2 regions of the Arthrobacter sp. R1-13 genome follow, and region 1 is predicted to be linked to the other one. Evidence: riboswitches for the same ligand, from Rfam matches in the RefSeq annotation. Region 1 holds a riboswitch; the other holds the start of a gene.
What was found. Region 1 has a riboswitch for S-adenosylmethionine ahead of M1D88_RS19315 (DUF1737 domain-containing protein). Riboswitches for the same ligand answer to the same signal wherever they lie in the genome.
Positions count from the first base shown of each region.

Region 1 (3,215 bases):
CCAGCCAACGGAAACGGCCACAGCAAAATGAACCCCCATAGTCCACAGCCCGCCGGACCTGTTCCAGAGCGGGCAATGTCCACAGCCTATCCCGCAGCAGCCCCCACTAAGCTGGAGGCATGACTTCTGCTGCTCCCGCCACGGTGCTGGTGTTCCTTGATCCCGAGTTCCCCAGCGGCCGGATTGCGGACGCCTCACAGCCGCAACTGATGGCTACGGACCAGGGAGCCACCCGCGGCGATGGCGTCTTCGAGTCCCTCCTCGCTGTAGCGGGACATCCCCGGAAGCTGCAGGCGCACCTGAACCGGCTGGAGAGCTCCGCCGGGCTCCTGGACCTTCACATCCCGGGCCAGGATACGTGGCGGTTGGCCATCGCGACGGCATTGACGGAGTACCGCGCGAAGCATCCTGCCGTTGAACCGGTGGAAGAGGAAGCAGTGGTGAAGCTCCTGGTAACACGTGGCGTCGAAGGCTCGTCCGGTCCCACCTGCTGGGTCCAGGTGTCACCAGTGCCCGCCACCGGCCGTCGTCAGCGTGAAACCGGCGTGGACGTTATCCTGCTGGATCGGGGCTATGACAGCGAAGCGGGTGAGCGTGCCCCATGGCTGCTCCTCGGAGCAAAGACCCTGTCCTACGCCGTCAATATGGCAGCCCTGCGGTACGCCCACAGGCAGGGCGCCGACGACGTCATCTTTACATCAGCTGACGGCCGGGTCTTGGAGGGTCCCACCTCCACCGTGCTGCTCGCCCAGATTCAAACGATCGACGACGACGGCGGCGTCAGTCGCACAGTCAAGCGGCTTGTCACGCCCCAACTGGACAGCGGGATCCTCCCGGGCACTTCCCAGGGCGCGCTTTTCACGGCCGCCAAGACTGCGGGCTGGGAGCTGGGCTATGGCCCGCTGGAACCGCAGGACCTGCTGGATGCCGACGCCGTCTGGCTGATTTCCAGCATCCGCCTCCTGGCGCCGGTCAACCACATTGACGGCAAGGAAATCGGGACCCCGGCGCTCCGCAAACAACTCACGGCGGAACTCAGCGAGCTTTTCGCGGGGACTGAATAGGGCCTGTCCAAGGCAGGGTCCGGCGACGGAGAAGTGTCGTCAGGAAGGACCTTGTGGCGGCTCGTCCTGCTCCTTGGAGTCCTCGGAGACCGGCTCTTGATGGGTCTTCGCTAGGGGCTCGCGGCGTACTTCCGCTAAGGCCTGGGGTCCAGTCCGTATGTCCGGAATCGGGCCCGGCCGGTCCGGAAAAAAATCAATGACACGGGCCAGTTCATCGTGAAGGGACCGGCGGCGCGAAATGCCAGGAGGAAGGGCGTCCCGTTCGGCCTGCCGCGCGGCGTCCAGCGCCCTGCGTCCGGCTTCGGTAATGGCTACATCTATGCTGCGGCGGTCCACAGGGCTGCGGGAGCGTGTTACCAGGCCGCTCGCTTCAAGCCGCGCCAGCACTTTGCCCAGGCTTTGGCTCTGCACTTTGATTTGAGCTGCCAGCCTTTCCTGATTCAGTGGGCCGCCGTCGAGGCACTGGAGAGCTATGACTGCCGCGTGGGTAAGCCCTAAGGCTGCCAGCGCACGGTCCTGCCGTCGTTCGACGAGCCGTGCCGCCATAGACAGCAGCTGATGCGTGCTCCAGGTATTGGCGTCCTGATTCCGAATCATCCGTCCAGCCCTCCTCCTGGTTGCGATTCTTGCTGCCATGGGCAGAACCCTCAGCGCATACCATCCAACGCTCTACCATAAGCATGCTTACTATCCCTATGGCAAGTATGCTTATCAACTCTTTGCAGCCGACCCCGGTCAACCCCTTGCGTCTACGCCGAAATTTCCTGGGATCCAAAACGGCAGTGGTGGACATGTCCACCCGTTACGGAACATGACGACGACGGCGGTGCAGGCTGCCGTCGTAAGTGTTACTTTTTTGAGGAGTAATGAGAACCGGCGCCAAGCCCTGACTTGCCGGTCGGCAACCCTCCTCCCACGGCGGGGTGCCTCAGGTGAATACTCGGCATTCGACCCCATCGAGCTGCAAGCGTGAGAGAAGGAGACCCTCGTGTCTGACGCACCTGCCCAAACCATTCCGGCCCCCAGCGCCCAAGCTGCCGCTTCGGAAGAAAAACTGACCTACCGGCTGATTACCGGCCCGGATGACCGCAGCTTCTGCGAGCGGATCTCCACTGCCCTGGGCGAGGGCTACGTGCTGCACGGAAGCCCGGCCGCCACCTACAACGGCATCAACGTCATCGTGGCGCAAGCACTCGTGCTCCCCACGGCCATAGCCAGCGCCGATGCCGCAGTTGCCACCGCTGTTGACCGTCTTGAAGCCGACGAAACCGCTGACGACGACGCCCAAGACGCATTTGAGGGGCACGCATGAGCTATGCAGGAGACCTCACACCTGAAGACGCCTGGGCCAAACTCGAAGCCGGTGCCATCCTTGTGGACGTCCGCACCGAGGGCGAATGGGCCCACATCGGCATCCCCGAGACCAAAGCGACGGAGAACGATCCTCTGTTCATTTCCTGGTCCTTCCCCGGCGGAGTGCCGAACCCGGATTTCATCGACCAACTCAAGCAGCAGGCCCCGGAAGATGCCGGCGTCGAGCTCGTTTTCCTTTGTCGCTCCGGCCAGCGCTCCATCTCGGCAGCCATCGCCGCCACGCAAGCGGGCTACACCTCGTACAACATCCTGGAAGGGTTCGAAGGCGAGCCCGACCGCTACGGCGAGCGCATCGTCAACGGCTGGAAGAACCGCGGCCTTCCCACCAACCTTGGAAAGAACTAAGTGACCTTCAACCCTGACGCCGCTGGCTGGAGCCCTGACACCCAGGCTGTTCGCGGCGGGCTCGACCGTACCAACTTCCAGGAGACTGCTGAGCCGGTTTTCCTCAATTCCGGCTTCGTCTACGAGTCTGCGGCTGCAGCCGAGCGCGCCTTCACTGGTGAGGACGAACGCTTCGTCTACTCGCGCTACGGCAATCCGTCCGTGGCAACCTTCCAGGAACGCCTGCGGCTGTTGGAAGGAACCGAAGCATGCTTTGCGACGGCGTCCGGCATGTCCGCAGTCTTCACAGCGCTCGGCGCGCTCCTGGCTGCAGGTGACAGGGTGGTGGCGGCCCGCTCGCTGTTTGGTTCCTGCTTTGTGATCCTCAACGAGATCCTGCCGCGCTGGGGCGTAGAGACTGTCTTCGTCGACGGCCCGGACCTGGAGCAGTGG
Region 1 is NZ_CP096420.1:4,156,129-4,159,343, forward strand. Features, by position in the region: gene cls (cardiolipin synthase) at 1-26, opposite strand, end outside; gene M1D88_RS19305 (aminodeoxychorismate lyase) at 120-1,064, shown strand; gene M1D88_RS19310 (MarR family winged helix-turn-helix transcriptional regulator) at 1,104-1,661, opposite strand; SAM riboswitch class IV at 1,927-2,040, shown strand; gene M1D88_RS19315 (DUF1737 domain-containing protein) at 2,053-2,376, shown strand; gene M1D88_RS19320 (rhodanese-like domain-containing protein) at 2,373-2,783, shown strand; gene M1D88_RS19325 (O-succinylhomoserine sulfhydrylase) at 2,784-3,215, shown strand, end outside.

Region 2 (3,215 bases), 1.8 Mb from region 1:
GCCTCTCCCTGGGCCAGTCCGCCGTTTACTCAGGTGTGCAGCTGCTGGACAAGATGAGCCAGGCGCCGCTGGCCCAGGGCACGTCCACCCTCAACCGTTCCCAAAGTACGCGGGAATACTTCGACCTGACCTACCAATTGCTGGACATTGCCTTTGCCCTGGTGCCGGTGCTCCTGGTCTTCTACTTCCTCACGGAACAACGGCCCGCAGGCCTTCGGGGACAGTCCGCGTTCGGCAAGCTGGGCTTCGACCTGGCCCGGCCGGGGAAGGACCTGCTGCAAGGGGTGGGACTCGCCGCCTTGATCGGCATCCCCTCGCTTGCGCTCTATGCCGTTGGCAGGCAGCTGGGCATCACCACCGCCATCATCCCGAGCGCCCTTGACGACTACTGGTGGACCGTCCCGGTTCTGATTCTCTCTGCCATCCGGCACGGGATCGTCGAGGAAGTCATCGTGGTGGGGTATCTGCTCAACCGGCTCGGGAAGTTCGGCTGGAGCGTGCCGCTGGCCATCTTCACCAGCGCAGTGCTCCGTGGAAGCTACCACCTGTACCAGGGCTTTGGCCCCTTCATCGGCAACGCGGTGATGGGAGCTGTGTTCGCATGGCTTTACACCCGGACGCGCAGGGTAATGCCCCTCGTGATTGCCCACGCCCTGCTGGACATAGTGGCCTTCGTGGGCTTCAGTCTCTTTGGCAAGGCAATCGGGCTGGGGTAAGGGCGTAAAGGAATTCGGCCACCATCAGCAAGTGACGTCATTGGCACCCGCTGTTGGCGGCCGAAGTATTGTGGGCAGACTTTGCCCGTGGATATGGGGGAGCTCTCTCCAAAGAACGAGGTAGCCTCCCAACAGTGGCTGGATCAGATGGTGACTGCTCCGATGGGGGTTTCGAACGTGACGGACAGAATCCCCGGCGTTCCGTGCGGTGCGAGCCAGTTTACGGCGACGTCTTCAAGAGGCCTCTCCACGGGCTCACCCAGCCATTCGGTGACCCGCTCGGCTGATCCGGCAATGGTGAGGCTGGACATCTTGACGCTGCTTGGGTACGCGTTGGACGGGTGCAATGACGGGTCACCTTCCCACTTGAGCATGTAGGGAACCTGGGGATCGGCGATGAGTCCCAGGATGCCTATTTGCTTCCAAACGAGTTCGCGTCCGTCCGGGAATTTACGGTTTCCATTGACGGCCGCACGGCCAAGCCGCTCCTCGAACGGCGCCAGGTCGTCTACTTCGACGCACCAGCCCATCCAGCCCCCGCCAGCCGCCGAGCGGGCCCGGACGGCCTGTCCGAAGGGTGCTTTATCTGATGCCGGGTGGTCAAGGACCTCCACGACTTCAAGGTATTTGTGCCCGGCGAGCGGGATGATCATGTTCCGGGTTCCAAAGCGGGGATGTACCCCGCCTTTCACAGCTTCGACGCCCAAGGCGGACGAAATTCGTTCGGTAGTGGCCGCGAGGCCATCGTTTTCACAGGCGTAAGAGACGTGATCCATGCGCATAGCCTTCATCTTGGCACTTTGTGATGGGCCTCTCAGCTTAGGGTCACCTAACTGCGCTACTATCGCGCGTCGTCGTCGCCCTTTGTCCTCCTGAGTCATATTGCTGTCACAATCTTCGCTATTACGGCACCGTTCTCCGTAGACTTTGAAAAGGTCATGAGTGCCAGCGACAGCCCCGGCTTGCTGGCCGGCAACCCTCCTTCCGCGGTGGGGTGCCCCGGGTGAAGACCTGGCCTGTCAGTCAGCTGATGGCAGGCAAGCGCGTAGAAAAGGTCCTCTTATGACGATTGCCGTCAACCGCACCGGCGTACCTGGAATCCAACTGCCCGGAACCGAACTGCCTGCAACGGAACCCGTTGCGCATCCGAAGAGCGTTCCGGACGGGACTGTCCGGTTCCTCACCATCGGCGGCCTCAAACTCGAAGCCGGGGGCCACCTTCCCGACGTCACGTTGGCCTACGAAACTTGGGGAACCCTCAACAGTGATGGCTCCAACGCTGTCCTGATCCAGCATGCCCTTACCGGGAGCACGCATGTTACCCGCGGTGAGAGCGAGGAGGAAGGCTGGTGGGAACAGCTGGCGGGTCCGGGAGCCCCCGTTGACACCGACAAGTTCTTCGTCGTCTCCATCAACATCCTCGGTGGCTGTTACGGGTCCACGGGACCCTCGACGGCGGCACCCGATGGGCGTCCATGGGGCTCACGCTTCCCGCTGGTGACGCTGCGGGATACGACGGCGGCGGAAGCGCGCCTTGCTGACGCCTTGGGCATCGGCAGCTGGTATGCCGTGCTGGGCGGCTCCCTCGGCGGTGCCCGTGCCCTTGAGTGGGCTGTCAGCCATCCGGGACGGGTGCAGCGCTGTGGAGTGATCTCCATCGGCGCGCGCAGCACCGCAGAGCAGATCGCTTTTGCCCAGGCTCAGACTCTTGCCATCCGACAGGACGTCAATTTCAACGGCGGGGACTACTACGGTGGGCCCGAGCCCGAAGCAGGGCTCGCCCTTGCCCGACGCATCGCCCACATCACCTACCGTTCAGCTGCTGAACTGGACACGAGATTCAGCCGGGATGCCCAGCGTGGCGAAAGCCCGCTGCAGGCAATGTCGTTGGGGGAGCGTGGCCGGTACCAGGTGGAAAGTTATCTGGACCACCAGGGCAGCAAGCTGGTAAAGCGTTTTGACGCCAACAGCTACATTGCCATCACCGAGGCGCTCATGAGCCACGACGTCTGCCGGGGGCGCGGCCCACTCAAGGACGCGTTGTCTGCCGCGACCGCCGAGTTCTTTGTGGCGGCGGTGGACACGGACCGGCTGTACTTTCCTGCACAGTCCCGCGAGCTTGCCCAGGCGCTGCCGGGCGACGTTCCCGTCCACGTCATTGAGGCACCGATTGGCCATGACGGTTTCCTCACGGAGATCGGGCAGCTCAGCGAAGAGCTGCGCAGGAGCTTCTTTCCCTAGGCAGGCCTCGAGCGCGCAGTTTCTGCATTTTTGCAGAGCATGTCTGCACTTTTCGCCGTTGAGCCTGCACTGATGTGAGGCCATACTCGATGAATCCGGCGGTTCGTGGTGCAGGTCACCAGCGTCCGCCTTCGAATGGTTCCACGTGGCGTCGATGTAGACGCTGAAGGAGTTCGCATCATGAGTACGGAAAACTCCGCCGCAAGGCGTTTAGAAGAAACTGATATCAAAGCTTCAGGGCTCAAAAAAGTTGTCACC
Region 2 is NZ_CP096420.1:1,452,682-1,455,896, forward strand. Features, by position in the region: gene M1D88_RS06580 (CPBP family intramembrane glutamic endopeptidase) at 1-716, shown strand, start outside; gene M1D88_RS06585 (VOC family protein) at 860-1,498, opposite strand; SAM riboswitch class IV at 1,651-1,766, shown strand; gene metX (homoserine O-acetyltransferase MetX) at 1,779-2,957, shown strand; gene M1D88_RS06595 (MFS transporter) at 3,138-3,215, shown strand, end outside.
Region 2: another riboswitch for S-adenosylmethionine. It lies ahead of metX (homoserine O-acetyltransferase MetX); the one in region 1 lies ahead of M1D88_RS19315 (DUF1737 domain-containing protein).